DNA from 3 places in the Candidatus Electrothrix sp. genome. Region 2 is predicted to be linked to each of the others. Evidence: riboswitches for the same ligand, from Rfam matches in the RefSeq annotation. Region 2 holds a riboswitch; each other region holds the start of a gene.
The links. Region 2 has a riboswitch for cobalamin ahead of L2082_RS06235 (TonB-dependent receptor plug domain-containing protein). Riboswitches for the same ligand answer to the same signal wherever they lie in the genome.
Positions count from the first base shown of each region.

Region 1: it holds a riboswitch for cobalamin, as region 2 does, so the genes downstream of both, thiC (phosphomethylpyrimidine synthase ThiC) here and L2082_RS06235 (TonB-dependent receptor plug domain-containing protein) in region 2, are expected to answer to the same signal.
Region 3: it holds a riboswitch for cobalamin, as region 2 does, so the genes downstream of both, L2082_RS16870 (sirohydrochlorin cobaltochelatase) here and L2082_RS06235 (TonB-dependent receptor plug domain-containing protein) in region 2, are expected to answer to the same signal.

Region 1 is NZ_JALAAI010000128.1:573-9,512, reverse strand. It holds gene L2082_RS16170 (ABC transporter ATP-binding protein) at 1-575, opposite strand, end outside; gene L2082_RS16165 (phosphatidylglycerophosphatase A family protein) at 626-1,084, opposite strand; gene larC (nickel pincer cofactor biosynthesis protein LarC) at 1,087-2,286, opposite strand; gene fmt (methionyl-tRNA formyltransferase) at 2,307-3,248, opposite strand; gene def (peptide deformylase) at 3,245-3,775, opposite strand; gene L2082_RS16145 (YkgJ family cysteine cluster protein) at 3,973-4,839, shown strand; gene L2082_RS16140 (hypothetical protein) at 4,850-5,188, opposite strand; gene L2082_RS16135 (hypothetical protein) at 5,274-5,741, opposite strand; gene thiC (phosphomethylpyrimidine synthase ThiC) at 5,881-7,218, opposite strand; cobalamin riboswitch at 7,311-7,482, opposite strand; gene L2082_RS16125 (hypothetical protein) at 7,459-7,713, opposite strand; gene L2082_RS16120 (hypothetical protein) at 7,863-8,315, opposite strand; partial or broken gene L2082_RS16115 (cation transporting ATPase C-terminal domain-containing protein) at 8,465-8,895, opposite strand.
Region 2 is NZ_JALAAI010000025.1:16,040-30,848, forward strand. It holds gene L2082_RS06235 (TonB-dependent receptor plug domain-containing protein) at 1-1,865, opposite strand, end outside; cobalamin riboswitch at 2,037-2,225, opposite strand; gene L2082_RS06240 (ATP-binding protein) at 2,400-3,542, shown strand; gene L2082_RS06245 (hypothetical protein) at 3,551-4,642, shown strand; gene L2082_RS06250 (efflux RND transporter periplasmic adaptor subunit) at 4,727-6,802, opposite strand; gene L2082_RS06255 (YHS domain-containing protein) at 6,858-7,205, opposite strand; gene L2082_RS06260 (TolC family protein) at 7,375-8,733, opposite strand; gene L2082_RS06265 (bifunctional sulfate adenylyltransferase/adenylylsulfate kinase) at 8,924-10,651, opposite strand; gene L2082_RS06270 (ComEA family DNA-binding protein) at 11,381-11,740, shown strand; gene L2082_RS06275 (response regulator) at 11,776-12,465, opposite strand; gene L2082_RS06280 (MBL fold metallo-hydrolase) at 12,475-13,569, opposite strand; gene L2082_RS06285 (universal stress protein) at 13,634-14,557, opposite strand; tRNA gene L2082_RS06290 (tRNA-Gly) at 14,788-14,809, shown strand, end outside.
Region 3 is NZ_JALAAI010000143.1:822-8,714, forward strand. It holds gene L2082_RS16850 (hypothetical protein) at 149-550, shown strand; gene L2082_RS16855 (ABC transporter substrate-binding protein) at 691-1,575, opposite strand; gene L2082_RS16860 (ABC transporter ATP-binding protein) at 1,625-2,425, opposite strand; gene L2082_RS16865 (FecCD family ABC transporter permease) at 2,418-3,455, opposite strand; gene L2082_RS16870 (sirohydrochlorin cobaltochelatase) at 3,486-4,397, opposite strand; cobalamin riboswitch at 4,612-4,803, opposite strand; gene L2082_RS16875 (hypothetical protein) at 4,974-5,648, shown strand; gene L2082_RS16880 (caspase family protein) at 5,651-6,529, shown strand; gene L2082_RS16885 (Lcl C-terminal domain-containing protein) at 6,626-7,045, shown strand; gene L2082_RS16890 (hypothetical protein) at 7,150-7,401, opposite strand; gene L2082_RS16895 (hypothetical protein) at 7,425-7,751, shown strand.

The DNA.
Region 1 (8,940 bases), on a different contig from region 2:
ATCATCCTGACTAATTCATCCGGTGTCATACCAGCTGTGGGTTCATCCAGAAAGAGAATCTTGGGATTGGTGGCCATGGCCCGGGCCATTTCCACCCGACGTTGGGCTCCATAGGGCAGGTTGCCCACGATCTGGTCGGCAAAGCGGCTGATGTCAAAGGTCTCCATGAGGCGATAGCAATGCTCCGTAACCTTTTGTTCCTGCTGGCGATATTTCCGAGTGGCAAAAAAAGCATCAAACAGGCCGTAGCTGAGTTGGGAGTAATGGGCCAGTCGGATATGATCCAGTACGTTCATGTGTCGCCAAAGCAGCAGGTTCTGAAAGGTCCTGCCAATGCCCATTGAGGCGATGCAATGGGGTTCCTTGCCCCGGATATTTTTGCCTGCAAAGGTCAGAGTCCCCTTGGTGGGCGTATGCACCCCGGTGATCAGGTTGAATGTCGTGGTCTTGCCAGCGCCGTTGGGGCCGATCAGGCCGTGGATCTGGCCTGGCTCAATCTGGAGGCTGAAATCATGGACAGCACGCAGTCCCCCAAAATAATGGGTCATGTTTTTTACTTCAAGCAGAGAGGGCATTCCCTGTCTCCTTCAGATTGATAAGGTTATAGAGGTGTAGCGGATGCATATTAACTGCCCACCAGCCAGATCAGGCCTTGGAGGGCCAGAAGGGCATAGATCCCGGCCATCACATCGTCGAGCATGATACCCAAACCGCCGTGAATATGTTGATCAAGCCAGCTTGCTGGAAAGGGTTTAAGGATGTCGAAAAAACGAAACAGGGCAAAGCCTGCAAGGGCAGTCAAGGGATGCCAGGGCACCAGGGCCAGGGTAATCAGCTGGCCAAGGATCTCATCAATGACCACTAAGCCGGGATCACCCTGGTCCACGATTTTTTCCGCAGCCCCGGCAGCAGCCGTACCAATCAGAAGGATGGCTGCCAGCATAATTGCATAGGTCGTGGGGTCCAGCCTGTGTAATCCAAGGAGCCAGAGAAAAACGCCGACTAATGATCCCCAGGTTCCTGGAGCCTTGGGCAGGTAACCACTGTAAGCACCAGTAGCTATGAACAGAAAGAGTTTATCCATAATTATTCGGGAGTATCGGGATGTTGTTGTGTACGTTGTGCAATTGCAGTGTACATTGTTTGAAGAGGGATATTATGGTGTTCTGCCAGCTTGACGCAATCCTCATATTCCGGGGTAATCCTTATCCCCCTTGAGCTACGTACCTTTTTTGCCCGTACTGTCCCCCAGGGGGTTGTCAGCTCAATGATGGTTCTGGGCAGGGTCATTCGTTGAACCGTGTGAAAACGGAGGCCAATGGCAGAGGTCTCGCTGAGGATGATATTTTTGAGATGCATCGCATGGGCCGGATCAGCAAGGAGGCAAAGGAGAAAACCAGGCCGTCCTTTTTTCATCTGCATAGGGGTCAGGCTGATATCTAAGGCTCCTTCCTCCATCAGTTTGGCCGCAACATGGGGCCAGAGTTCCGGGTTCCAGTCGTCCAGATGGGTCTCAATGACTTCCACCTGCTGAGCCTCCTCAGCAACCTGTTTACGTCCCATCATCAGGCGCAAGAGGTTAGGTCGCCCATCCTGGCGTTGCATGCTGCCTGCACCGTAACCGGTTTGTTCCAGGGTCATGGGCGGCATGGGACCGAAAGATTTACTCAGCTCAGCAACTAATGCCGCACCTGTCGGGGTGACTAACTCTTGTTGCAGCTTCACTCCATAGACTGGAAAACCTTTGAGAAGCTCGCAGACTGCCGGGGCAGGCAAGGGGATATCTCCGTGTTGGCAATGGACCCAACCACCATGGGGTAGAGGGAGTGGTGAACAGATCACCTCCTCTATACCAAGCAGGTCAAGACCGGCAACCACCCCCACAATATCAATGATGGCATCCAGTGCCCCAACTTCGTGAAAATGAATCTTTTCAGGGGTGGTTCCGTGGACATGGGCCTCAGCCTCAGCCAGACGGGTGAAGACAGCAAGGGATCGCTCTCTAATAAGAGGATCCAACTCTGATTGCTCCAGGATTGTGCGGATGTCAGAAAGATGGCGATGCCCTCCGGTCTCATCTACCTCAACCTGAACCAAGGTGGCCTGCAAACCAGATGCGGAGCAAAGGGAAGAGGTTAATTTCCAGCCTGGAAGTTTCAGCTGATTAAGGGGGGCCAGGAGGGTTTCCTGCGATAACCCGGCATTGAGCAAGGCACCAAGAAACATGTTGCCGCTGATCCCGGAAAAGCAATCCAGAAAGCAGATTTTCCTGCGTAAAGACGACATGAGCAGGTCGGGTAAAAGTTTCAGGTAAACTGTTCGCCAACAGGCAGTTGCATCCCGCAGATACAGGCCTGGACACACATCCTTTTTTTGCCCTCTGGCTGGATTTCCCGGACCAGGAGATAATCCTGACCAGTGGCTACAAGCACGCCGTTTTTGTCAGCCCGACACAGGGTTCCTGGTTTTTCCGTGACCTCACCTGGAATAACCTGGGGTTTGAAGAAACGGAAGCGCCGTTTGTCAATAAAACTATAGGCAGAGGGCCAGGGATCAAGACCCCGGATCAGGCAATGCAGTTCCTGTGCTGATTGACTCCAGTCCAACTGGCCCATCTCTTTTTTCAACATAGGAGCGGAACAGGACAAGCTGTCATCCTGTCGGATGGGACTGAGACTGCCTTGCTTGATCCTCGACAAGGCCTCGAACAGGGCCTGGCCGCCCAGGTCAGCCAGTTTTCTAAAAAGGGTACCGCTGGTATCGTCCTCTGTAATCGGCATGGTGATTGGCAACAGGATGTCTCCGGTATCCACGCCATTGTCCATCTGCATAATGGTGACCCCTGTCTCGCTTTCGCCGTTGATGAGAGCCCATTGGATTGGTGCGGCCCCCCGGTACTTGGGCAGGAGTGAGCCGTGGACATTAATGGTGCCCAAACGGGGGAGATTGAGCAGACGGCCAGGCAGGATCCTGCCATAGGCAGTGACTACGATCAGGTCTGGCTGGAGGTCGCTGACTGTTCCCATGAATGCATCATCACAGATACAGGTCGGTTGGAAGACCGGGATCTCTGCCTCTTCCACCAGGACTTTTACAGGTGGCGGACAGAGCTTTTTCCCCCGTCCCTGCCTGCGATCCGGCTGACAAACCACTGCAACGACCTGGTCTGGGCAGTCAAGCAGGGCCTGAAGACTGGGCACGGCAAATTCAGGGGTACCCATGAAGATTATACGCAGAGCATCACTCATTCTTTACCCTTCCTCTTGTTTTTTAATATTTTTTTCAGCTTTTTCTTATACAGGCTCCGTTTCAGACTGCTTATCCGGTCAATGAATAATGTCCCATGCAGGTGGTCAACCTCGTGCTGGATGATGCGGGCAAAGTGGTCTTGGGCTATGAAATCCAGCTCGTTTCCCTCAACATCCTGGGCGGTGACCCTGATTTTCTGGAAACGATCCACTTTGGCACTGTATTCCACAACACTTAAACACCCTTCCTGGTCTGGAATTTGGCCTTCACCTTCAGAAATCACTGGGTTGATGATAACAATGTTTTGGACTTTGCTTTCTTCGCCTTCATGGTTTGAGATGTCAATAACCACGATTTGCCGGGCAATGCCGATTTGGTTTCCGGCCAGCCCCACGCCTTGGGCATGGTACATGGTTTCGATCATATCATCGGCCAATTCCTGGAGTTTGTCGTCAAATGTTTCTATTTTTACTGCTTTTTCCCGGAGAACCGGAGCAGGGTAGGTTACTATTTCTCTGATAGCCATTTTTTGTATGTCAGACGTGAACGTGAAAAAATATATGCATTCCTTTTCCGTATGCTGATAACTAATAATTTTTGTGCCTGATGTAAAGGAGAAAGGCAACTTCAGCTGCATAGAAAAAACACTGGTCTTCCTTGTGTTCGCCTGCCATCTTGTGTACTCTTGAAAACAATTTCAGATTCATAACAGGAGAACAAAGGGTGAAAAAAGAAGATTTACAAGATGGGCTGGCATTGCTCAAGCAGCCGGTTTTGCCGTTGGTTTCTATGGTCCAGTTTATGTATCAGCTTAGCGGGCCAGGGGCAAAGGTTGAAGATATTATTGCTGGGATGACCGAGCCGATTGAGACGGCCTATACCGTCTATCCAGCCCCGGATAAAGCAATACGTCCCTATCTTAAGCAATTACAGGTGCTGGAAAAACTGCAAGAGAACGAATTGCCGGAAGAGGTCGTGGATACAGCTGGTCAGCCCGTGGATGCAGTGACTGCCTGCACCGCTTTGATCAATCAACGTATTATGGAAGCAGAATTGGAAACAATTAATTCTCTGCTTTGTGCGCCCTGCCATTGTCAACTTTGTTGTGTTGGCCCGGAACAGGACATGGAACAGGCATTTTTTGAGATTCCTTTGCAGGCAGAAGAAACCGGGCTTTTTGCCCTTCAAGCCCGGCATGATACCCCTGATACCCGGTGTCATGCAGCACTGAACGAATCCTGCCTGTTGATTGACGGGCACCCTTTTTATCAGGCTGTTCAACAAGCTGGTAGCCCTGAACTTTTTCACTGGCACAACGGCTGGAGTATGATTCTGCCTAAAAATTCATCCTGTCCAGCCCTTGAGCAAAGCGGACGTTGCAGTGTGTACAGTCAGCGCCCCCAGGTCTGTCGTCGTCCACAGATCTTTAGTTATATTCTTGAACCCTTGGAACAGGGGAGGCGATATATGCTGAGAAACTCTCTGCTTGCAGTAAGCGACTGTCCTTATGTACAATTTGCCAAAGAGGAAATCAATGCCTATGCCGCAGCCTGTGAGCTTGAATTGCTTGTAAAAGCCAATAAAGGTTGAGGTGGCAAGGTTAAAGAATCTCCTCCTGATGGTCTCCAGCTTCTTCATGGATTGCTTGCTCATCTTTATGATAGCGATATCTTATAATCCCTTGTAAAAGATAGAAATTGGCAAGATAAAAAGGGAGATAAAATAACATGCCCCAAAGAAAGGCCGGGCGCAGGCTCTGGCCCACGAACAAGGCAATCAGGCCACTGATACCACCCCAGAAAAAAAGGCCTTTGATGACACTTGGGTATTTGCTGGAAATGGTGTACCAGAGATCAATAATTCGGTAAAAGGCAGCTACAACCTGGACAGCGACGCACATCCCGAGAAGAAATACGAGAATTTTTCCGAGTATCATCATGAAGTACCTCTCTGTTGTCTGAAGATCATTCCTTAAAGATTATTTTATTGGTAATGTAGCTGCCTGGGGTCAGGTTGTGATGAGGCTATTTTTGCGGGAAGGAGCACTTCCAGCCGCAGGGGTCGCCTGCCGGGTTGCCATATCCTCTACAGCCAGTACATTGATAGTCTTCAGTAACAATCCTTCCGTCAGACCATTCCTGGGTGCAGCGAACAATGCCAGGGGCCTGACAGCGGTCATAGGAACGGACAACATGGCCCTGTGGCACAGGAGGTTGGGGATCTGGATTTGGGACCACATTAGGGATATTATCATCCACTACATCACAGTAGGCATCTCTATAAGATTGGGGGTCTTGAAATCGTAGCTCTCGTAATCTTTTGTTACAGCGCCTGCTGGCTGAGCTACAGTTTCTTCCGTCATAGCTGGCAAGGATTTGTCCGTTCCCTCCATTGATGAGGTCAGCTCGACAGTTTTGGGCCAATGCTCCGCTACTGCTGAGTACGCTTGAGCATACGAAGACAATACCTAATGCCAAGAGTTTGAATTTCATACCTGTTCTCCTGTGGGTTGAGTTTTTTTTTTCGGCTCTGGAGCCTAAAGTACATTCTCTACCTTTGCAATGTAATGGAAAACAGCAGAGAATGCATCTTTTATTCCTTACCCTTCCTTAACTCCAGTGAGTTAGTGGGTTAGGCTGCTTTGTTTGCCTGGGTGATCTTGTCTCCGGCCATATCATCTTGAAAAACCTCAGTGCCTTTTTTCATGGCACAGAAATCACCGCACATGGTGCAGGTGTCGCTTTTTTCCGGCATTTTGGCTTGCCGAAGTTCTTTGGCTATTTCCGGGAAGAGCAGGTACTGCTCCAGATCTGTCCAGCGCATATCCCGTCGGGCCATTGCAGCGGCTTTTTCGTTGTCCCGACGATCAGGGTATTTGGCAACATCTCCGATCCGCACTGCTAAACGGGTAGCCCGAACCCCTTCCCGGACATCGTTTTCATCAGGCAGGGCAAGGTGTTCTGCCGGGGTGATATAGCAGACCAGGTCTGCACCGTGGCGGGAGGAATTGGCTGCACCAATAGCAGCAGTAATATGATCATAACCTGCGCCACTGTCCAGCGGCAGAGGGCCAAGCACATAATAGGGGGCATTGCCACTCATCCGTTTTTCCAGCATGATATTGCCAGCAATCTCATCCAAGGGGACGTGTCCTGGTCCTTCCACCATCATCTGACAGCCCATGTCCCGGCCTAATTCAGCCAGTTCACAGTTGATGATCATCTCCGCCATTTGGGCCCGATCATGACTGTCATGAATGGCTCCGGCCCGGATGCCATTACCCAGAGAAAGGATGGCATCATATTTTTTCATCAGCCCACAGACCCGATCAAACTGTTCATAGAGCGGATTTTCTTTGCCATTGATATCCATCCAGGCCACCATAAAGGTGCCACCCTTGGACACCAGCCCTCCGTAACGATAACCCTGTTTGCGCAACCGTTCAATGCTATACTGGTTAATTCCACAGTGGATCGCCATGAAGCTGATACCATCAGCCAGTTGCTTTTCAATCAGGTCAAAGAGGTATTCCGGATCGAGTTTCCCAGGGTTGGCGTACTTGGCTGTGGTTTCCTTAAATGCCTGGTACAAAGGGACGGTGCCCACAGGCAGGTTGGTAGCTGCCAGAACTGCCTGCCGGATGGCATCAAAATCCCCATCAGCTGAAAGCTCCATCAGAGTATCTGCGCCTTCCTGTTCTGCAATCTTTGCCTTGCGTACTTCCATGGCAAGATCACAGATATCCGAGGAGGTGCCGATGGAGGCGTTGACCTTGGTACGGAGTCCTGTGCCGATACCCACGACTTTTTGTTGGGGCCGCAGGGGATGGTTGGTAATAACTATTTCTCCGGCTGCGACCCGGCTTCGGATAAGCTCCGGGGCAAGCCCTTCGTTCTGGGCAACGATGTTGATATGCTTGGTTATTTTTCCGGTTCGGGCCAGTTCTAATTGGGTGAGTTGGGTTTGCATGATGTTACCTCATTATCTGCTTGCCCTGCCGGAATAAAAAAAGGGCACCGGCAGAGCAATTGCTCTTCCGGAACCCTTTACCATCGCGTTCCATAGTTATAGAATATTCAGTTCGTCTTCTGGCTTCCCCTGCCCTGCAACAGCCTTCCCGCTTCTATTCAGAAACAGTGACTATGAAATGTGCAGGATCTCTTCAGGGGTTACAGCATTGGGTATGCCACGGATTCGCACCGTGTTCCGTTAACTGAAGATTATGTATGTTGTTTGCGGGCTACTATAAACACCTTTTGAAGTGTTGGCAAGCGTGGCGGGCAGGCATGCGAAGATCAGGAATGTTTTCCTGCATTGGATTGAGGGAAGGAGTTCCCGGAAGATAAGCGGGTGCAGAGGGAGAAAATGGTGTTGCAGTGCTACAGAGCCATTTTTTCCTGCTTCAGAACCTCTTTCTCCTGCTTCAGGGTGACTTTCTCCCGCTACAGAACCATTTTTTCCCACAGCAGAATGACTTTTTCCTGCTTCAGGGTGATTTCTGCCGCTTCGGGAAGGGTTTCTCCTGTTGCAGCGAGGGATTCTCCTCTTGCAGAGCGGGTTCTTCCTGTGCAATTCGTTATCCGCTTTCGTTGCACTCAAGCAGATCTACTCTACTAACGATTTTTCTTGCCGATACCTGGAGCATGATGTCCAATATTTTCAGGGGTTAAATTTCCTGCTTTTTCTCCTAGCAAGAGCTTTCTCACAGAGACTACGGTCGTTAATTCATTTTCCCGTTCACTTGGACTGGTGATTGCTTTCACCATTTCTCTGTAAATATCTACGGGAAGCCACATGGCAAGTTCCCATGACATTTGGTTTGCTTTTCTGAAATCAGAACCGGGAGAGTCTTCCTTCAAGCTTCTTGCAAGTGCCAGATACTCAGCAACTCTGACAGCTTGTTCGCGTGCCTTTACTTCCCATTTCAATTTTTCAAGGAAAACGGAGTGCTCTTTTTGAAGTGTTGTCTTGAGCCTTTCGCTAATACAAAGTGATGCAAGATATTGAAGTGCTCCAAAAAGGATCAATCCTAAAGTCAAACCCGGTAACCCAAGTGTGAATTCCATCTTTTCTCCTGCTATAAATCTTAATAAATGGAAACGCCACCCTGTTGGTAGCTGTAGATTCCGTAGCCTTTTGGCTCGATAATACGACAAAAACAGGTTCTCGTCACGACAACAAAAAGCAACTGCAAACCCACATGTTCCCGCCCCGTTCACCCAGCCCGCAACTTCTTCTCCGCCTCCACAATCAAAAAACCGATAACCCCGGCCAGCATAATCCAGACCCAGGAGCCAATACCGATGGCCGTGCTGTGGAAGAGCTGCTGCATAATCGGGACATAGGTATAGACCATCTGAATGAGCAGCATAGCCGAGACCCCGGCAAACACCCAGAGATTTGTGAATAATCCGAGCTGGAAGATGCTCTTGGTCAGGGACCGGCAGTTGAAGAGATAGAACAGCTCTATCATAATAAAGACATTGACCGCAACTGTTCGTGCCGTATCAAGGGAAGCCCCTTGTGCCAACTCCCATTGAAACAGGCCAAAGGCACCGATCAATAACAAGGTGCCCACAAGAAAATTCTGATGATCAGCTCGCTGGTCAGGATTGGGGTGTCAGGATCACGGGGCTTGCGCAGCATAATGCCCGGCTCCTTGGGTTCAAAGGCCAGCATCAGGCCCAGGAG
Region 2 (14,809 bases):
TCATAGAAACGCCAGGAAGCATTCAGGTCGGTGACCGTGCCGGCATCCAGCTCAACCACCGGGGTTGGGTATGTCCCGGTCTCCCAGTCCTCCACATCCTGCGGCCCGCTATAGGCCACATTGAGGCGGCAGGAGATCCCGTCTCCGTTATTCACCATGACCCCGGTGGAAAAGTTCATGTCGCTGACATTCTGAAGATCCTCACCCGTGCTCTCATCCTCGTATTGGGTGAGCAGGGTCAGGTTGAGATAGGGCCGCACCTCCCATTCCCAACCAAGGGGCAGGCCCAGGTCATAGGAGAACTCGGCTTCAAAGCCTGCAAGGGTGGCATCCCCCAGGTTCTGCCAGCTCCTGGAGCCGTCTGCCAGATAATCAACAATGATCTTATCAGTAAAGTCAGTATAAAAGGAGGTGAGCGAGGCGTTGATCCCGCTGGTACTGAAGTCCAGCCCGGCCTCGTAGGTACGGCTGGATTCCGGTTTCAGCTCGGGATTGCCCACAGTCCGGGAGCCGAAGCGGGTGAATTCCGCAGCCAGCTGATCTGCCGAGGGGATCATAAAGGCCTCGGCATATTGTGCCCGCAGCTTGAGCTGCTCCGTAACCAGCCAGGACAGGCCGATCTTGGGCGTAAGATGGGTGTCGTCGGTGTTGCGGCCTGCCGGTTCTACCACCTCCACCTCGTACCAGTCGTAGCGCAGACCCATATCCAGGGTCAGGTGCTGGTCAGGCAAGGTGGTCTTGCCCAGGAGAAAGACTGCCGGGTTGCTGTAACTGGTTGTATTGGGGGTCCAGGTGTTTTCCACCTCATAGTCCAGCCAGTCAATGCCGCCGGTGATTCTGGTATGCCCGAAGGTTCCGGTTAGCTGGGCCTGAGCACCCTGCTGATCCGTGGTGTTGATGGCAGCAATGCCGTTATCCCAGCCGTCCGGATTGGACCCGGTGGGATCATTCCAGGTGTTCTCGTCCTTGCCAAAGAACCAGCGGGTCATCCATTGCCAGTGGTCTGCGCTGTCTGCGCCTGCATAGTTCAGATCAACGGAATAGTTCTCCTTGTCCGTGCTGTCGTCCAGGTCATTGGCAGAGAAATATTCAGGACTGCCGCTGTTATCCAGCTCAGAAGCGGTGACGATCAGGCCCAGGCGGTCTTTGTCTGTTATGGACCAGCCCAGGTTGGCACTGATGCTTGAGGCTGCATCCAGGCCGGTGTTATGGAACTCCTCGCCGGTCCCGGTTTCATAGGCATCCTGCCCGGAACGGGTGTAGGAGCCGGAAACGTCAAACGCACCCTGTTTCAGGGTGCCGCCGATGCGGGATTCGTAGGCACCAAAGGAACCGCCGCCTGCCTCGGCAAAGACGGAACTGCGCTCTGCCCTGCGGGTGATGATATTGACCACCCCACCCATCCCGGCAGAACCGTACTGCACTGCGCTCGGTCCCCGGATGATCTCAATTCGCTCCACATTACCGGTAAGCAGCTTGGCCACATTGCCTGTCCCGGCCCGACGACCATCCAGCAGCACCAGGACATGGCCCTGGAGGTCATTGCCGTGGGTATCGGTGCGGAAACCGCGCAGCCCCACCGAGGTCAGGCTGTTCGGGTATTTATGGATATGGCCGATGGACTTCTTGGCCAGCAGGTCACCCACATCAGAGGCACCGGACTGCTCAATGGCCTCCTGGTCAATCACCGTAACATTGGCACTGACCTCTCTTTTTGGCTCTGCTGTCCGCGCAGCAGTCACCACCACCTCGTCCATCATGACCGCCTGTTGAGCAGGCGTTTGCGTGATCGTATCAGCAAAAGCAGCTTGCGCACAGGCACCAGCTATGAGCTGAAAGGCCAGAACTGAATAACACTTCTTCATATTTTCTCCTCTGGTTTGATGTCCGAGGAGCTGCCTGCACAAGGCAAAAAAAAATCCCCGGACCAATTGAATACATTGATCCGGGGATGCCCTTTTTTTCCACGAATAACTCTACGCATCTCTCCCTTGTCCACGGGGAACGAGACGGCCCTGGCATGCTGTTCTCTTGCATGCAGGTCATACTTTCAGACAGGTCTTCTGACTTCCGGTTCATCCTACTTGCTGCGCCTTCCCGCATAAGATGATTATGCAGTGACATCATGCAGCGTTCGTCCCCGGTTACAGCGGCGGGCCCGTCCCGGATTCACACCGGGTTCCCTATTAAGCTCGTGTTGTGAGCATCTGAAATATGCACGCGAGTATAGCCGGAACCGAGGCAGGCGGCAAGGGAAAAAAGACCGGGGCGTGTAGCCCTGTATGTATCAGCCCGATGCAATGCGCCGGTAGTCATTTCTCAGGCCGCAAAGAAGCATCTTGACAGGGTATATACGTTTCTATACATTATCATGTAAATCTATAACAGGAGTTTTCGATATGCATGGTTATATACAGAGGATGCAGGAGGCAAAACTGCATAATGCGCTTTCCCGTTCTCCGGCGGTGGCCATTCTCGGCCCAAGACAGTCTGGTAAATCAACAACAGCCAGGATGCTGCTCAGGGATATACCTTCAGTATATCTCGACTTACAGGATCGGGTGGATCGGAATAAGCTTTCAGAACCAGAGCTTTTTTTTGAGCGGTATCGGGATCAACTCATCTGTCTTGATGAGATTCAGCTGCTCCCGGAATTCTTTGCTGTTCTCCGTTCAGAGATAGATAAGGTCAGGAGACCAGGAAGATTCCTGATTTTGGGATCAGCTTCCAGGGATTTGATCAAGCAATCCACAGAATCACTTGCCGGCCGTATCGCCTATATTGACCTGACGCCGTTTGTGCTCAAGGAAGTCAAGGAAGTATCGGCATGGTCGGATATCTGGCTCAGAGGCGGTTTCCCGGAAAGCGTTCTGGCTGGAAATGATATGGATAGCTTTGATTGGCGGCGTGATTTTATCCGAACCTTTATGGAACGGGATATTCCGAATCTGGGGTTCAATATACCGATTCCGGTCATTGAGCGCTTATGGCAACTCTTGGCGCATTACAACGGTCAGACGGTAAATTACAGTAAATTGGCAACTGCTGTTGATGTATCAATACCAACGTTAAAGAAATACCTGTCACTCCTGGAACAGACCTACATGGTGCGTTTACTGCCTCCTGCGGAGGCAAATATCAAAAAGAGGCTGGTCAAGTCACCGAAGATCTATTTGCGGGACAGCGGAATCCTGCATGCCTTACTTGATATTGAAGAATATGATTTCTTGTTGTCCAGCCCCATGGCAGGCCCATCCTGGGAGGGATTTGTTATTGAAAATATCATCACGGAACATGATCGCTGGCGACCGTCTTTTATCAGAACCTCTAATGGAGCTGAAACAGACCTTATGTTGGAGAGGGCAGGGAAAAAGCATCTTTTTGAATGCAAGCTCTCCAAAGCTCCAAAGCCTTCACGGGGGTTTTACGAGCTGATTGATGCGGTGCAGCCTGCATCGGCATGGGTTGTTGCTCCGGTTGATGAACCCTATGCAATACAAAAAAGAATTCATGTCTGTTCCCCGGTTGATCTGGAACTTTAAACAAGGCTATGCAGAAACCTTCTCCTCTCCACATTGGCTGCTGCATAACCCCACATGGTCTGGGACATGCTGCCAGGGCCTGCGCAGTGATGGAGGCATTGGCCCAACGTGTACCGATGCATTATCGGATCATCAGCACGGCTCCGGCCTGGTTCTTTGCCGAGTCATTGACCGCTTCGCACGAGATTTACCCCTTGCAGACTGATGTTGGGCTGGTGCAGCACGATGCCCTGCGTGAGGACCTTGACCAAACCGTGCAGCAACTGCTGGCCTTTTATCCCCTCCGAACCGACCTGCTTGATCAGCTGGCAGCCCTGTTTGCAGATTGCCAATTGGTACTTTGCGATATTGCGCCAGTGGGTATTGCAGCTGCGACCCAGGCCCGGAAACAGTACGGCTCTCAGGTGCGTTCAGTGTTGCTGGAGAATTTCACCTGGGACTGGATCTATCAGCCTTATCTTGCTTCGCACCCGGAATTCGCCGGGATTATTTCTTACCTGGAAGGTCTGTATAGTCAGGCGGATTATCATATTCAGGCGGATCTGGTGGCACCGCCAATCGCCCGTGCTGCTCGGGTTTGTCCGCAGGAACGGGCAGCAATCAGAAAGCAACTCGGGTTGCAGGAAGAACAACAGGTTATCCTGGTGACCATGGGTGGGATTGCCGGAACGGACTTGCCTCTGGTCCGAATGAGGGCGTGCAGGGATTTCTGCTTTGTCTTGCCAGGGCAGGGCGGAGAAGAGATCAAGGTGGATGAAAATCTCTTCTTGCTGCCTTCGGATTCCGCCATCCGTCATCCTGATCTGATTGCAGCCTGTGATGCGATGATTGGCAAGGTGGGGTATTCCACCTTGGCAGAGGTCTATCAGGCTGGCATTCCTTTTGCCTATATCAGCCGGGAATGGTTCCGGGAATCCCGGCCTTTGGCGGATTTCATAGATCGGGAAATGCCGTCCCTGCCGTTGACAGAAGAGGCGTTTTGTCAGCAGGATTTATCAGATATGCTGACAAGGCTTTGTCAATTGCCTTGGCGCGACAGGAGCAACCAGAGCGGGGCCGCAGTGGTTGCTGCATTTTTGCAGGGACTGTTGTCCAGCTGAACAGCCCGTTCTTGGGTTTTTCCTGTTCCGATGTACAAAGAATTATTCGTATTGGAAGGTCTGCTTCGGATTTTTCAATTCGGCTCACTCCTGAGTCAGCTGCTTACGCACTTCTCCGCAACGGAGCATCATTGCGCCAAAATAGGGATTGCTGATTTCCTCTGAAGGGGCCAGCCAGGAAGCACCGGTGTTATCAAAGGCCATGGGACAGAAATGGACAAACCAAGAGGTATGATCATTGCTGCCAAAAGTCTCTACGGTTTCAACCACTGCCTGACTATAGGGAGAAAAGCTTGTGCGCAGGTCAGCCATTGTTTGAGCCTGAGTCAATTCCCGGACAGTCTTTTTCAGGCGGGCCGCCAGGTTCCCGGCTTTTTCGGTGCCTGTTTGCAGAAGAGCTGCTGTTAAGGATTGGGTCAACGGCGCAAGGGCATCTGCTGAATCCAGGGCAACTTGTTCATTATCTGCGGCAAGGTTTTGTTGCAGGATCAGGTATCCTTTGAGGAGTTCACCCACCTTAGTTTGAAGTTCTGGAGAGGCGGCCTGGGCTGCCGGAATATCCTCAATAGCGAAACGCTCTCTGACCTGGTGAAAATGTTCGGCAAATTCAGCATAGATTTCCTGCGCTTCTTTCGTGCTTTCCGCCTCTTGCAGGAGGATAGCATCATTTTTCAGGAGCATGGCAAATTCCTGCCAGCTCAACCGTTCGTCTTCTTTGAGCGTATCTTCAGTAATGGCGGCAAGAGCCTTGGTGAAATTCTGAAGTGCAGACCGATATTGCCCAGCGTCTTGTTTATGGATCTCTCTGGACAGCTCAACAAAACGTTGGTTCAGGAGATCAAGTCGGGAGGCAAACAGCTCTGGTAATGCATTATCCCCTTGCTTTGTTGTTCCGCTTGAGGGATTCATCATGGATGGACGGGCCTGGAGCTGGATTGCTGAGTCAATCTTGAAGTTGCCCCGAACAACCACCAAGTCACCTTCTTCCAAACCACTTTTAACAACATAAAAATCCCCACGTTGTGAACCAAGCACCACCTCACGGCCTATATAGGTTCCTGGTTGTTTTGGGACCTGGACATAGACAAGGGCTCGTTTGCCTGTGAGCAGAGGAGCTGAGGCTGGAATAAGAAGCGGCTTTTCCACTTGCCCGGTTGTGGGCAGGATAAGTTCAGCCCGGACAAACATACCAGGTTTGAGTTTGCCGTTTTGGTTGTCAACATGGAGGCGAACCCGAACGGTTCGATTTTTTTCATCCACCAGCGGATCAACATAGGCGACCTTGCCCTGAAAATTAGTACCTGGATAGGCTTCCACTGTGAACCCGACCTGTTGGCCCATGCTCACTGCATGGAGGTCTGTTTCGTATACTTCAAGGATTACCCAGATCTTGCTCAGGTCAGCCAGGGTATACACCGGGTTGCCGGTTTTGACATACATGCCTTCGTTGACATGTTTTTCAATCACAATGCCAGCCAGCGGGGCTGTGAGGGTGATATGACGGGTGGGTTTTTGCAGAGCTTCCATGGCCTGGAGTTGCTTTTTCCCGATGCCCAACAGGCGCAGTTTTTCCCGACTTGCTTCAAGGGTACGACGAGACATCGTTTTAACCAGTTCATTGCCGGATTGCCGGGTACGTTTGTATTCCTTGGTCGCCTGGATGAGTTCGGCCTGGGCTGTGAAGAGGTCAGGGCTGTAGATGGCAGCTACAGCCTGCCCGCGTTGCACAGTGGCTCCGGTGTAATCAACAAAGAGCTTGTCAATACGTCCGTCCACCCAGGAGGTGATGGTGCTGAGGCGGGTTTCATCATAGTCGATTCGACCGAATATTTGCACCTTGGCGTTGCTGTCGTTCTCTGTGCTTTTCCGTGTCGCCGGTTGTACAGCAATCTCGGCCAGCTTTTGTGCCTGACTGTCCAGAGAGATTTGACGGAGGCTCAAGCGTTTTTCATTACTTTGTTTCTTGACTTCAATCAGATCCATGAAACAGATGGGGCATTGACCAAATTCCGGCAGTTGAATCTGCGGATGCATGGAACAAGTCCAGATAGTTTCCGGGCCATGCTCATGGTCAGCAGGATCTGTTTCAGCAAAAGAAGTTCCTGAGAAGAGCAGGAAAGAGCAGGTCAGGATGATCAGATGAAGAAAAAGATCCCGCATGATTTTTTACCTCGTTGCATGTGTTATCCTGCCCCAGCGGGGCAGGATGGTGGGGTTATTTTGCGTCTTCGCTATGATCCGCATGCCCTTCAGGGGCTGCATGTTCGCCTGGATCTGCATCATCAGGTGTCGCATCACCGTCTTCTGTTGGGACAGCCTCGGGTTCTACACCCATCTCTTGTAACTTGGCGAGATATTTTTCCGGGTCTGCCTTAAATTGGGGAACACAGGCTGCACAGCAAAAATAGACCCGTTTTCCTTCATAATCAGCATAGATCTCTTTGTTGATATCGCCGCCCATGACCGGGCACTTGGTTTGGGGTTCAGCAAAGACATTGCCTGCAAGGCTTAACAGCAGGATAAGGCAAAAACCAGCAAGGGTGGATGTTTTTAAGATACGCATAATGGAACTCCTTTCTATGTATGTTTATTGGGTGACAGGGATCCGGAACAGTTCCGAGAACCCGAGTTGCTTTTATTACTCTTCATTTTATTTCATCGTAGAAAACCACCCCCTCGGGGGGTGGATTCCTTGTTTTTTTTAGTAGGCTTTTGTCTCTTTTTTGTCTGCCTCAGGGCTGTTCCTGCCAGTTTGCTACAACAAGCCCAACCTGGGCCTCAAGCTGGGCCACAGCCAGGGCCTGATCAGCCAGGGTCCGGCTTTCAGCCAGCTCAAAAGTCAGCAGGCTTTTTTCTGCATCAATGATTTCCAGGATGGAATTTTTACCACTCTGAAAGCCACTGACTGCCACTTCCAGTTGTTGTCTGACCTTGGGCAGGAGTTCTTCCCGATACAGAGCAACCTTGCGTTTTGCGTCCTGATAGGCATACAGGCCCTGCTCAATCTGATTTTGTATGGTTCGTTCCTGTTCAGATTTCCGGCTTTGCGCCTCCTGGACAGCTGCTTTTTGTTCAGCGAGTTTGGCATGACGGCGTTCCCGGAATATGGGCAGGTTCATGCTGACTCCGGCAATAATCGGGTCATCACCACTGTCCGGGGGATCACCGTATTCTGCGGACCCAGTCAGGATGGTTTTCAGGGAAAAAGTAAAATCCGGATAAAAATCTTTTTGAGCCAGCTTGGTTTTGGTTTCTGTCTTGGTAATACGTTCCTGGGCCGCTTGCAGAAGGGGAGCATTTTTAAGAGCAAGAGAGTGTAGTGTAGTGGGCTTTTTTTTCAGGGAGATCTCTGGAAGATACTTTGGAACAGGACGGGATCTTTCAGGAGCAACACCCAGCAGGTTGTTGATACGTATGCGCAAAGGAACAGCACTCTCCTTGATGGTGCGAACCTTGTCCTGGATCTGGGCCAGCTCAATCTGTACCTTGAGCACATCAAAATAGGTGGCCTTGCCGCCGGTATAGCGGTCACGGGCAATACCTTCCAGGTAACGGAGTAATTCGAGGTTGTTTGAGAGGATTTCCTGGGAACGGCCGAGAAAGCTATAGGCAATATAAGCCTCTTTGACCTGCCGGGTTACATCCAGTTCAGTGGCAGCCAGCTCGGCATGGGCAAGGGCCTGGTCATGATCAGCAAGCTTACGCAACAGGACAAGTTTCCCAAACCAAGGCAGGGATTGGTTGAGAGCCAAGGCTGCTCGTTGCGGTCCGGTTCGTGTCTCAACAGGCTCAAGATAATACTGCACAGTGAGCTTGGGATCTGGCAGCACACCTGCCTGTGGAATTTTATGACTGCTGGCTCGCAGTTTTGCTCGTGCAGCAAGCAGGGCATTATTATTGGTCAGGGCTTGCTCAAGGTAGGAAGAGAGAATCCCTGTATCCTTTTTTTTCTTTGTTTCAGCTTCTTCAGCTGTGCAAAGGGCAGGAAGGATACTGAGGATACCTGCCAGTACTATTGCCAGTACTATTGCTAATACGGGCAATACCGGAAAAACCAAGGCAATGTGGAAGGTGGCAGTGTGTCGGTTCATTGCGAAGCTCCGGGGCTGATACCATGCTGTTTGTGGCGTAACAGCTGAATAATATTTTCAATCCCCTGTCCCTTGGGACGCGGGAACCCTTTTTAAAGGAACCACTAAGTAGGGTATAGCATATTCAGCGAGCCAATACAATGTCAGCATACAATATTAGTACAACAGAAAGGCTGGCTTCAAGGGGTGCTTACCGAATATATCCTTGTTCTTCAAGATAAAGAAAGATTTCCTGCACAGCCTCGGCCGGGGTCATTGTGGAGGTATCAATAGTTATTTCCGGATGAGCAGGAGGAATATAGGGATCTGAAATACCAGTAACTCCTTTGACAATCCCGGCCCGTGCTTTTTTATACAGTCCTTTTCGGTCCCGTTGTTCGCAGGTTTCAAGGGGCGTGGCGATATGTACCTCAATATAGCCACCATAACGGCTGATCAGGCGCCGGTTTTCCTGGCGGGATTCTTCGTAAGGGGCAATGGGGGCACAGAGGGCGATGCCACCGTTTTTGGTGATTTCGCTGGCCACAAAGCCAATGCGGGTTACATTGAGATTTCGGTGTTCCTGGGAAAAGGTCAGTTCTGAGGAGAGATTCTTGCGGACAATATCACCATCCAGCAGGGTGACCGGGCGATCACGCATCTCCATAAAACGAACCATCAGGACTTTGGCAATGGTTGATTTTCCTGAGCCGGACAGGCCTGTCAGGAAAACCGTGAATCCTTGCCTGGACCGGGGAGGAAAGGAGTGACGTAGCTCGTCAACAACATTGGGAAAGGAAAACCATTCCGGGATATTCTCTCCCTGCTCCAGGCGTCGCTTGAGTTCCTTTGAACTGATGTTTTTTACTTTTTCATCAGGTGTGTCAGCAAGGTACACATATTTTTTCTGCTCTTCTGCATATCCCATGGCCCGTTCCGGAACCATTGCAATGCCGGTCTCTTCTGCCATAGAGGCAACAAGCTGTTGCGCTTCTTTCCGGGGATAAAAAAGATCGTTATGGGTATCGGCAAAGGGGTCGCCGTGATCATCTGCCACCATGAAATGGCTGCATCCGTAGTTTTTGCGGATCAAGGCATGCCAAAGTGCCTCACGGGGACCAGCATTTCGTTCCGCCAGCGGGATAACGCCCAGCTGAATCATATTACGGGGAAAATGCTGAACAAATTCCTGGTAACAATGCACATGGGTGTAATGTTCCATATTACCAGGGTGATCCAGACCTACCACTGGGTGAAGAAAAAGAGAGCCGCCGGTCTCCCGGGCAGCCGCCAAGACCATTTCTTTATGGGCGCAATGCAGGTATTCTTTGGTATGGAATCCAACCACTCGTCGCCAACCGTACTGGATAAAGCGACGATTGCTTTCAGCCGGTGTGAGACGAAGCTCGCAGAAATCGTAATGAAGTGGCAGGGTAATGCCTTCCACTGTCCCGCCTATGTACCAGTCCTTGACTTCAGTGAGCAGGATTTGCACACTGGGGTGTTGTTCAGGGTCTGTTGTCCCGTAGATAGCTTGGGCCTCGGCTTTTTTATCTGCCTTCCAGATATCACTGACAGTGAGGATTGCCAGAAGAAAACCTTCCTGATCATTGAGTCCAATCCGTTGTCCTGGTTGCAGGGAAGCTGCAAATTTTTCGGTCACATCAAGGCAGACCGGAATGGGCCAGACAGAACCATCAGCCAGGCGCATATCTTTGAGCACACTCTGATAATCCTCTTGGCCTAAAAAGCCTGCCAGCGGGTAAAATCCCCGGTTGAGCAGGGACTCAAGATCGCGGACTTGGCGCCTGTTCAGGTCTGTTGACGTGAGGTGAACAGCCTCAGCTCGTAGTTCATTGGCTCGGCAGGAATGAACAACCAGGCTTTCAGAATAAGAAAGAGCAGAGCAAGAAGGAGTATGGGAAGGGGCTTTTTTCATGAGAGATGTATTTGACATGGTTATTAACGATGTTTTCCCCGTTGGGGGGGAGACAGTAAAACATGAAAGCAGGCAATGCTTTCGTATAAATTTTCATTCTTCCCCTTGGGGGAGGATAAGAAAACATGAAAGCTGGTACATTTCTGGAGACTGTACCGGGTATCTTCTGAAAAAAAAAGCTGAAATTGTAAAAAAGAAATTTTGCTGTGTGACAAGGAAAATTTTTTCGGGTTTAAGAACTTATAATTTTATTTCATCGTAGAAAACCACCCCCTCTGGGGGTGGTCAGAGTTCAACGGCTCTGCCTGTTGAACAGTCATGTTTTCGCAAAGGGCAGGTTATGTAGATGTCGCATTTTATCAACGGATCAATCTTGAGTTTGTCCCGTGTTATTGCGCTATGTCCACAAGATGCCTCGGCTATGCATGGTGAGTGAAGCTGTTTGTATGCAAAATATCATTTCGGCAACAGTTGAAGATCGTTAAGTTTCCTGATGCTGATTTTATCAGCGAGGGTGTTTTGGAAACGGGAGCCAAGTAGACAAATGCCCTCTGGGCTTAACCAATACCACCCCCTCTGGGGGTGGATTCTTTATTGTTGACTTTTAGCGAGAGATCTGTCTATAATGGGATGACTCTAGAGTTTGCTATTTGATAGCAAGGCCTTAACCCAATATCCCAATGCCTGTGTCAGCAGGTGAGACATGAACACATCTAAAAGGAGATCGTTATGAGACTATTGTATCTTACTCTGTTTTTTGTTTTTTTCCTGGCAACATCAGCAGCTGCTGTGGTCAATATCAATACAGGAGACAAAGATGAGTTGGCTTCATTACCTGGTATAGGGCCGGTGAAAGCTGAAGCGATTATCAAGTACCGGGAAGAAAAAGGCCTGTTTAAAGAAATTGATGACTTAGCCGAGGTATACGGAATCGGTGAAAAAACGATTGCTCGTATTAAGGATGATGTTACAGTGGGTGAGGATGCCCCGGCTGAAGCTGCAACTACTGTGAACAAAAAAGGCAAAGAAACAACGCCAAAGTCCCAGACAGAAAAACCCGTATCAACCAAATCTGTTGGCAAAAAATAAAAGTATATTCAAAGGGAAGCGCGATAAAGGAAGGATTATGATTTTTCATCAAGTCGCGTTGCTGCCTGGATAAGGGCATCATGGAGAGGGACAGGGGGGGTAGTGAGGTGAAGACCATGCCCTCCCTGGGCAGTTTTGACTGTTGGTGACTCCCAGGAAAGCATCTCAGTAACTGCATCCACTCCTTGTTGCCCAGCGGCTTCTGCTTCAAGGAGATTTCCTGAGCGTATTCGGATGATGCCTCGCTCTTTTTTTTCATTAATAACAATGATGTCTGTTGAATGATTTCCCATGCCTATGAGCTGGAGAAGATCAACCAGCGGGATGGTATCCAGAAAGGAAGAGTTGCCGGATTCTTTGGCAAAAATGCCAGCAAGTACTTTGAGCAGCTCTTCCGGTTTAAAAGGGTAGGGGATAATGGCTGAAACACCGCTATGATAGGCTGCCCGTTTAATCTCTTCTGTCAGCTCGTTACTGTACAGGACAACATATGTTTCTGCATGCCAGCGGCGAACCCAGAGCAGCAATTCCACGCCGCTTTCTCCTGAGAGCTGAACATTGGCGATGACCATATGAACGGTAAATTTTTGCAGAATCTCACGGGCCTTGGTAAGGGTGGAGACAAAGGCCAGTTGATAGACGTTTTTAAAGGGAATTAACGACTCCCGCAATTCCAGCAGAAACTCTTTGTCACGATCAACGATCAGAATGTTTTTGCGGCTCATAAGTCTTTATTACTCAAAATAATCAGGAAGTTCTTGCTCTCCACCGGCCTGGGGCAGGATGTCGCCAATGGGTATATTGCGTCCGATTAAGGTCTTTAGTGCAATAAGATTAACCAGGCTTTCCAGCTCAGTACCCCCGTCTTCACGGAGATGGGTTAAGAGGTTTTTTACCGCAACAGGAGGATCCACTTTAAACGAAGTTACCCGGTTCTTTTCAAGAGTCAGGATTTTGGTAAATGATTGATCCTTATTCAGTGCTGCTATCCCTTTGGCAATGGATTCAGAGGAGTCTTCTTTTTCCAGTTCAACCAGAATTTCATTAATGGCCCCAAGGTAATTTTCTTCTTTCTCGCCTGCCATGAGCAGGTCCAGTCCCACATCCAGATTGTACATCCGATCAATAAAGTCGCGGAGTAAATCTCCCTGAATCAGAGATCCATGCTGAGGAGCTATCATCTCAGGGGGAGGATCAAGATTTCTAATGCGGGAAACAGCGAGTTTTAAGGCATCACGAGAAGGCATGTAGAGTTGGTGAAAGGTCTTAATACCCTCCCAGGATGTTTCGTCAGCATAAAGGTCATGGGAGTAGGAGAGTCCGCCAAACAGGTCACCGGAAAAAAGGATCCTGCTCGCAACGTCATAATACATCATGGCCCCGCGAAAATGGCAAAAAGGTGAGGGAACAAAGATTAAGCTGTTGCCGCCTGGCATCTTTGCCCGGTTATTCCGGTAGGTTTCCACTGCCTTAAACCGGGATGCCTTGAGCCCGAGAAAATGAATAAGGCGCCAGGTATCTTCTGAGGCAACCACCATACATTTTGGATTCAGTTTTTGGAGAAAAGCAGCATTGGGTGCAACGTCAGGGTCCTGATGATTAATAAGCACCCCGTGAATATTTTCCAGCCCTCCTATAATTGGACGAACAGCCTTTTGCAGAACAGTGAGCAATTCACCTGGGCCAGGGTCAATAATGATGTTGGCCTGGCCCTTGGGATGAGGATAGCAGAGTAAATAAATGTTTACTTCCAGCAGTGAATCTGAGCGGTTGGCTATCCACCAGACATTCTTTTTTAACTCAACAGGTTCCATTACACCCTCTCTCATGTTGTTTTTGCCCTTATCCTGATGAAGTTCTGATAAAGTTAACCTTGCCAACTCACCAAACTAACTAACCAACAAGCCAGACCGCCATATTTTGAGCATTTTTGGTTGTCCGATCAGAGACACCACCAAGAAGTCCTTTATCTACCCGATCTCTGCGTCCAATGACAAGAGTGCCACATTGATGCCTCTTTGCCTGGCGAAGCAGGTCGTGGCTGGGGTGGATACCCCGGCGTGGAGGAAGCTGGACAATGCGGTCTTCAGAGATGCCATTTTCGATCAGGATCTGTCGATGTGCTTTGTACAGGCATGTTTCTATATCAAGGTGTTGTTCGCACCATTTCGCTCCCCAACGGCTATGAAATTTTTCAGCCTCATTGGGTGGTGTTGAGCCAAACGCGGCCAGCGAATGGTAGATATAGATTTCAGTCTTTGGATTATCTTTTAAGATAAATGCCAAATGATCAGCAGCCATGAGCGAATGGGTACAGGTATGCACAGCAAGGAGGAATCGGGTGGAGGAGACATTGCCATCAATAATCCAAAGAGGAATTTCATGACATCTTCTGACCATATCAGCAGAAACACTTCCTAGGAGCATTTCGCCGACTCTTCCCACGCCTCTTCTGCCGACCAGTAGAGCATCATACATGTTTTCTTTGGCAAAATTATGGATGGCATTGCTTATTCCTTTACTTGAAGCATGAACACAGGAGGTAATGTTTTTTTCAGGAAAGCCATTACGTATAAGACGTGAGCGGGCATCTTTCAGGTATTTTCCAGCTCGTGCTTTGCGTTGTTGGACAACGGTGCTTTCAGTTCGCTGGGAATCAACTTCAGCCATCCAGTTTTGTTCATAGTCACTGCTTGAGACCGCAGCAAGCAGATCCACCTTGAAATCTTGATTTTCTCGAAACAGGCGTATGAGATAGTCCAGGCTGTTTGAGCTATATACTGATCCGTCTACTGCCACCAGAATTTTTTTTTCCATGCAGGAACCCTCCTTAAGAACTAAACAATCTAAGCTTGTTATAATATTACGACATGTAAAGAAAAAGGAGAAGTAAAAATACGAGGAAACTCTCTGTACCACCAGCTTTTTCTGAGAACCTCATGAAGTTAGAGATAAAAGGAGGGGAGAAAAAAGAAATTCTGCGTAATTTTTTTGTTGACATGGACAGGTGCCCCATGGTAAATAATTGCTCGTTTCACAACGCAAGAGCGGGAATAACTCAGTGGTAGA
Region 3 (7,893 bases), on a different contig from region 2:
GATTCTGTACGAATGTACAAAAAATATTTAAATTTTAATGCCCTGAAAGGTTACTCATGTCATATTAAGCAAGGGATATAGAACGTTATCGTAATAACTTTCCAAAATGAATATAACGAATAGTTTTCATTAAAAAAAGGAGATAGAAATGCTGAAACTGAAAAAAATATCTGTTAAACTCGCCTTGATTGTTTCCTTTACAGCATTTTTTGCTGTTCAATATGCCCAAGCGCAGAGTATAAAACTTCCATTGACCATTGATGATCCAGACATCCAGAATGTAGTGGAAGACATTAGAATGAATGTTGGCCCAAATCCATCTATTATCCAAGAAATGATGATAAAGACAAGAGATATTGTAAAAGCAGAACAGGTCAAGAGGCTTCCTTTGATGCCACAGTTCAGAAATACAATAGGTAATGCAGTCAGTACCAAAGTAATGGCAGCGACCCGGACAGCGACTATGAATGCGCAGATGAACGCAATGCAGGATCCAATGAACCCTGAGGGCGTACCAAATTTTATTGCACCGAAATTTAACTTTGAATAATAGTTCTTGTTTTAAGTTGAGAGGCCACTTTCGCAGAGAGCGTGAGTGGCCTTTTTTTATTTTTTCTCTCTTGATTTGGGAATTGCCGTAGGAGCGAACCTGTTCCGTCCTTTTTTACTCACCTCAAGTTGACGATTCCTTTAATAGAGTATTTTGAAAATCTGCGTAATCCCTTCCAGCAACCCCATGGTTGGCCGTGAGACCAGCTTTTCATCAACAAGAAAGATCTGGTTATTCTGTACTGCCTTAATAACCTGAAATCCAGGCTCATTACGGATCATTTCCGTGGTCACCTTATTCATCCGTCCTTCTTGAGCCAGAAAGACGTCTATTTTTTTTGCCTTGGAGAAAATACGCTCCTTCCCATAGGCTGCAATGTTGCTTTTACGAACCTGGACCGCATCCTGGGCCACATTGATACCACCAGCAGATTCCAACACAAATATTGTCATGGATTGGAGGGCAAAGGTTTTCATTCGTTTGTGGATAGATTCAAAATAGACTTTTTTCCTCTTCTCTTCTGGGATACGTTCTACCTGGCGGTTGATTTCTACAAGACCAGCACCAAAACGGGCAATCATGTGTGAGGCTTCTTCCGGGTGTCCGCTGAGAATACCCAGATATTCCCAATAGCGGAACATCTCATCCACTGAGGTAGGTTGCAAGGAGACCACTGCCACGTTGCTTGCCTCAAGGCGTTCCACTATTTGTGGATATGCTCGACTATGCATGGGACGAATCAGCACCAGATCCGGCTTCAGGGCCAAGAGCCGCTCAGGATCATCACGAAAGCTGAGTTTAGGGAGATCCGGCAATTGCTTATCACTCCGCCCTATGGCAATGATTTGTGAACCAGCCCCCATATCAATCAGGTTACGGGTATGTGCTCCGTATAAGGAAATGATCCGTTGAAAGGGCTTGTCCGGCTGAATCACCTTGCCGACCTTATCAATAATAGGAGTGCCAAAGGCCGGAACTGTGAGCAGGCAAGAAAACAGGAAAGCAATAAGATAATGTTGCAACATTTTTTCCTCGTTGGTTTTTGGAGACTCATGAAAATTATTTATTCGATGACTAAGCAGGGAGTCGGTAACTCACTTGGTTGCAGGCGGAAAAGGCATCCTTCCGAACCTGTGCCTCCACGCCGTACACTTTCTGGATAATGTCAGGCCGCAGCACTTGGTCAGTGGGGCCTTGACAAATAATTTGTCCGTTTTTTAAGAAGATTAACTCATCACAAAAATACGTTGCCAGGTTTAAATCATGGATTGCAGCAACCACTGTCAAACTTTGTTCAACAACCCGGCGACGAATCAGGGCAAGGATGGACAGGGAATGGTAAATATCTAAGTTAGAGGTGGCCTCATCAAGGAGTAATACCTCTGGGTCCTGGACCAAGGCACGGGCCACAGCAACCCGCTGTTTTTCTCCGCCTGACAAACGGGTGACTGAGCGCGATGCAAATCCTGCCACGCCCATCTCTTCCATCACGGCATCAACCAGGGCATGCCCTTGGCTGGTCAGAGAGGCAAAGCGGCCAAGATGGGGGTGGCGTCCCATCTCCACTACTTCCCGGACTGAGAAACCAAAGCGAACCTGGAAATCCTGGGGTACCTGAGCGACCCGTTTTGCCAGTTCCCGTTTCTGCCATTGATACAGTGGAGTTCCACGATACAGCAGGTCTCCCTTATCAGGGGGGGATAACCCACAGAGCAGATCAAGCAAGGTGGTTTTTCCACTGCCATTAGGGCCGAGGATGCCATAACATTTGCCCGCAGAAAGGGCGAGCTGTATCTCTGCTAACACAGGTTGATTTTTGTAGGCAAAATCGACCTGGTCCAGCTGCCAGAGAATATCAGAAGAAGAGTCAGCCATTTTCCTGCTGTCGTTTCTTGAAGATATAGGCAAAAAAAGGGCCACCGATAAGGGCTGTCAGTACACCAATGGGAACTTCGGCAGGCAGCACTGCCCGGGTAATTGTATCAGCCACCAGCAGGAGCAGACCGCCGCCCAAGGTAGAAAGGATGATCAACTGCCTGTTATCCGGGCCCAGAAGATGGCGGAGAAGGTGGGGCACAATGAGCCCGACAAAGCCAATGATGCCTGAGACTGAAACACAGAGTGCAGTCATAAGGGAGCAGGTAATGAGAAGAACCCAGCGCAGGCGGACAGTATTGATACCAAGGGTGATGGCAGCCCGTTCTCCAGTGGCCATGATGTTAAGATCACGGCTATAAAAGAGACAAACCGTCATGCCGATCAGGATGGCAGGCAGCAGGAGAAGAATATTCTGACGGGAAATCCCGGACAGGGAACCCATGAGCCAGAAAATAATAATGCCGACCTGTTCATCAGCAACGAATTTGAGAAAACCTATGGCTGCGGAAAGAATAGCGGCAACAATCACGCCGGATAAAATCAGGCTGGTTGAAGAAAGGCGGCGGTCTTCAGAAGCCAGAGCCAGTACTGTGAACAGGGTTCCGATACTGCCCAAAAAGGCAAAAAGTGGCACAGAAAAGCTTGTTGGCAGCATCCAGCCCACAACCTGAAGCACAATAACTAAAGAGGCACCAAAAGCGGCCCCGGAAGAAATGCCCAAGGTGTAAGGATCAGCCAGTGGGTTGAGAAGAATGGCCTGAAAAACCGTGCCACAGAGGGCCAGCATGCCTCCGACCAGCACTGCCGCCAGGATACGGGGGAGGCGTACATCCATGACCACTGCTGTCACAATCGGGTCCATAGCCATATCTCCGCTTCCCAATGAAAGGGCATGGGTTATAAGCTGCAATACCGTTGCAACCGGGATCTCCATAAATCCCATTGTTGCTGACATCACAATGGAAATAAGCAGGAGAAGGAGCAAACCTGCTCCTGTGATAAGTGTAGATACCGGTCGTGCTGCCATAGATTTACCTTTGTCCACTTGTACGCAACCTTACTTCAGCACGATATCTGCATCAGCGGCCGCATCAGCAGCATGCTGAACAAAAATATCAGCAAAGGCATCCAGTTCACCAAGGCCTTTTTTGACCGTAATAACTTCAAAGCCTTCCTTTTCCAGGGTCATCTGCCAGGATGGTTTCTCGACATCAGTGCCAGTCATATCATTCATGGCATGATCTCCGGCCACAACCATGCAAGGTTTCAATATTACTTTTTGTATCCCGCCTAATTTCAGCTTGTCAATCACATCTTCAAGCGAGGGAAAACCCTTTACATTTCCTATCAGGATGACTGTTTCCGGGGAGCGTTCACGCATCCGGTGGGCAAGCTCAAGATAAGCACCTCCAGAGGGAAAATGTTCATTACCGTGTCCCATGTAGACCAAGGCAGCGTTTTCTTTGGCTGCCATTGCCAGGTCTTTGTCCAGGGCCTTTGCGGCTGCGCTAATATCCTCAGCATAGGGATGATCAAACCCATAGGTGCCCAGAGCAGGGCGTCCCAACACGACTTTATGAAACGGCTTGTATTTTTTCTTTTTTACCGTGCCCATGCGCATCAGGCTATCCACATAAGTACCAAGATCAAGGAATTCTTCTCCCATGGCAATGTGAGTGGGCTGCAGAATAATGGTGTCGTAGCCGACGTTTTGCAGATCAGCAATGGTGGCAAGCACAGTTTTGACGTGCAATACATCTTCCGGGATTTCAGGATGGGCCTTGCTGTAGGTCGGGTCTTTGGCCCGGTCCTGCCATATTTTGCGGATGATGTTGGAGGTAAAGGCGATTTTTACCGGGGTTTCCGGGTAATTTTCCATCATCCTGGTTCGGATGTTGAGCAATCCTTGCAAGGCAGGCTCAACAGTGGTGCCAAACATGGCTAAGACAATGGCGTTTTTATGCTCCACCTTCCATCCCTTGCTTGCAAAAGCAGTTGGTGTACTGCAAAGCAGTACAAGCATAATGAAAAAAAGGTAACTCCACGGGAATCTCCCTGTGCTGCTGGACCGGGGGATTCTGATGCGCGCAGAGCATAAAAAATCCCGGACCAATTAAAAAATTGATCCGGGATGTCCCTTTCTACCCAGATAACGTCCATATTGTTCATACCTTTGCCGAGGTGTTTGAACATTTTTCCAGGCAGGTTTTCTGACTTCCGGTTCGTCCTTCCCTGCGCCTTCCCACCTTTTTAAGGCATTGACATCATGCAGAGTTGTCTCCGGTTACAGCGGCGGGCCCGTCCCGGATTTACACCGGGTTCCCTTTTCATCCGCTTTATTTATGAAAGCGGACACCTGAAAGCAGGTGGTAGTTTAGTCAAGGGATGGGGGGAAGTCAAGCGGAAGTGTTTAACTCAATTTGGGGGTTGCCCTTTATTATCGCTTATCAAACCGACCTTGCGGAATCCCGTTGTTTTTTGTACACTCCTGCTGTTCTTTTCTTGTTTCCGTTATTTTTATCAAACAGAGACCCTGTGAGGTTCTATGTCCGGTTCAACTGAGTTTCTGCTGTATGTCACGGTGTATCGCCTGAGCGTGCTGGCGATAGGTGCGCTTTCTATTTATCTGGGGTTCCGTCTGTTCAATCGTCCTGCCGAGCTTGCCCGTTCTGGAATGGGGACGGCTTCAGCAGAGGTCGAGTCAAGCCTGTTTACTTTGCGCATGACTGATTTCTGGCCTGGAGCCTACTTTGCCCTGTTTGGCACGATCCTGATTGGGATTATGCTCTGGCAGGGGCCGCCGCAGATGAAGACAGAGGAGGTTCATGAGAAAACACCTACTGGTGAAAAAACAACGAGCAAAGCAGAGGTTCGCCTTGATCCTCATGTGCAGCTTGATGGATCGTCACGTCAGGAAAGAGCTGAGAGCGAAGTCGCTCTTGATCAGGAATGGGCAACGCTGGACAAACCCGGCATGATTTCTGCTGATGCCGCAGTACACTTGGCGAATATTGCCAGGGTGTGGCAGAAAGAAGGACGTATCGGCGAGGCCCTGGCTATGGCGCGACTGGCCTATTTGTACGGGCCGGAGATCAACAGGACTGCGCATCTTTCTCTGCTTGCGGAGTTGTTGGCAGCAAACGGAAGAACTCAGGATGCAGCTGATGCCCGTGCCGCATTGGAAAAACTGCGGCAAAAGGGAGAAGGGGCAGGGGAGTGATCATGTTGAAAAGATTGCTGTGTATTTTTTTGGTTATTCTGATTTTTGCTGGTTCGGCAGTTGCTTCTTCCTTTGGTCGTTTTCATGCTTTGGTGATTGGCAATCAGGATTATAAGTATCTCACGCCGCTGAAAACACCGAGAGCAGATGCTCTGGCAGTGGCTGAGGTATTGGAAAAACAGTACGGCTTTGAGGTTGAATTGCTTCTGGATAAGACGTGGCAGCAGACTATGGAAGCTATAACCGGACTGCGCAGTACGGCAAACCGCGAATCGGACAACCTGCTGATTTACTATGCCGGTCACGGGTATCTCAACAAGAAGACCGGTGTTGAATATTGGCAGCCGATTGATGCGGCAAGAGACAATGATATTTTCTGGATTCCGACATCAAGAATTACCAGTATGCTGAAGGAAATTCGGGCCAAACATGTGCTGGTGGTGGCGGATTCCTGTTATTCGGGCAGCCTGTTGACACGGGATTCCGGGGCGAAACTGCCGGACGGGTCAGGATTGGACGAACTGCTCCGGCGAATGCAGGAAAGACGTTCCCGCACTGCCTTGACCTCGGGCGGTGAAGAGCCGGTGTGGGATGCCGGAGGAGGGAGTCATTCAGTTTTTGCCAAGGCATTTCTTGATGCTTTGCGGGAGAATCAAAAAATTCTGGACGGGTATACCATTTTTGACCTGATCAGGCGACCGGTGGCTTTGAATGCTCCGCAGACACCTCAGTACGGGGATATTCGGATGACAGGGCATGAGTGGGGGGACTTTCTGCTGGTGCCCAAGGCGTTGCAGGAACAGAAGGAGCCTCCTCCTGTGGTGACACAGACAGAACAACGCAGGAGGGATGATTTTGCGTGGCGGGGAAATAATAAATAGGCTGCGCAACGTAGTGGAAAAGTAGAACCTGTTCGCACTTCCGTACCGCAGCAGGACAGGACAATCGGGCAATATATTGATCACGGCGATGGCACGATAACGGACACAAAAACCGGTTTGATGTGGAAACGCTGTTCAGAAGGTTTGTCCGGTGATAACTGCGAAGATGGCGAGGTCAAAACGTATACATGGGATGATGCGATGCAGCGTTTCAAGAATGTTGAATATGTAGGCCATGCTGATTGGCGGATGCCAACCATTGATGAGCTGAAAACCTTGGTGTATTGCAGTAAGGGAAGAAAAGACCAAGAGAGTGGTTGGTGCAACGAGGGTTCTGCAAGGCCGACGATCAATCAGCAGGTTTTTCCGAATACAGTAGCTGATTGGTACTGGTCCGGGTCGTCGTTTGCCGACCTCTCGGTCAGCGCATGGTACGTCTATTTCAGCAACGGCCTTTCCAGCGCCTCCAACCGCAACAACAACTATGCGGTTCGGTTGGTGCGCGGCGGACAGTGATTTTGTTTTTTTGCCTTTCCCAAGGGGCGAGTGATGCACGGGGTGTTACCCCGTGCTGGAATTGTATAACCCCTTCGGGGTATGTGGAATCCGGCATTTCGCCGTCAGGGCACGGCACGCCGTGCCCCTACGATGACGATGGCACTATGCCCCAAAGGGGCTATATGTAGCCAGCCCAAGGTAACACCTTGGGGATTACATCCCGTCACCAGGGGAGCATCTTGCGTCACCAAGGGCGAATGATTCTCCCTTTGGGGATTATGTCGCGTCACCAGGGGCGAATGATTCTCCCCTTGGGGATCATGTCCCGTCACAAGGGGATCGTCCTGCGTCACAAGGGGATAATGTCGCGTCACAGGGGGATCATGACCATCCCCTTATGAATGATGATGAATTTCTGTCGAATCATGACAAAATACTACCGAATAATGACAAAAATATTGCGCACCGTCATTATTTCCTGTCTCTGCATGATGCAGCGATAGGTACGAATCATTCTGCACCGTCGAAGAATGGTGCTGCGATACATCAGAACGATCCAGAAATACCGCAGGGTGATCCGACGACAGGTTCAAACGATTCAGCACTGCCGCAGAATGATGCTGCGACAGATCAGCAGACTCCTGCACAGGCACAGAATGAATCTATGCAGAGCCGGGGTAATCCCGCAACACCACGGCATAATGCCGCAATGGGGCTGACGTAACCAGCCTGGGGAGCAACCTTGAGTACCTTATGCCGTCTTTACAGCTGAAGCAGACTCGTATTAAATAAAGTGAGGGGCTTCTTGATTATGTTGTTGCAGCACCGACAGAAAAGAGACAGATGGAGCGACCCGTCTGCTCGCT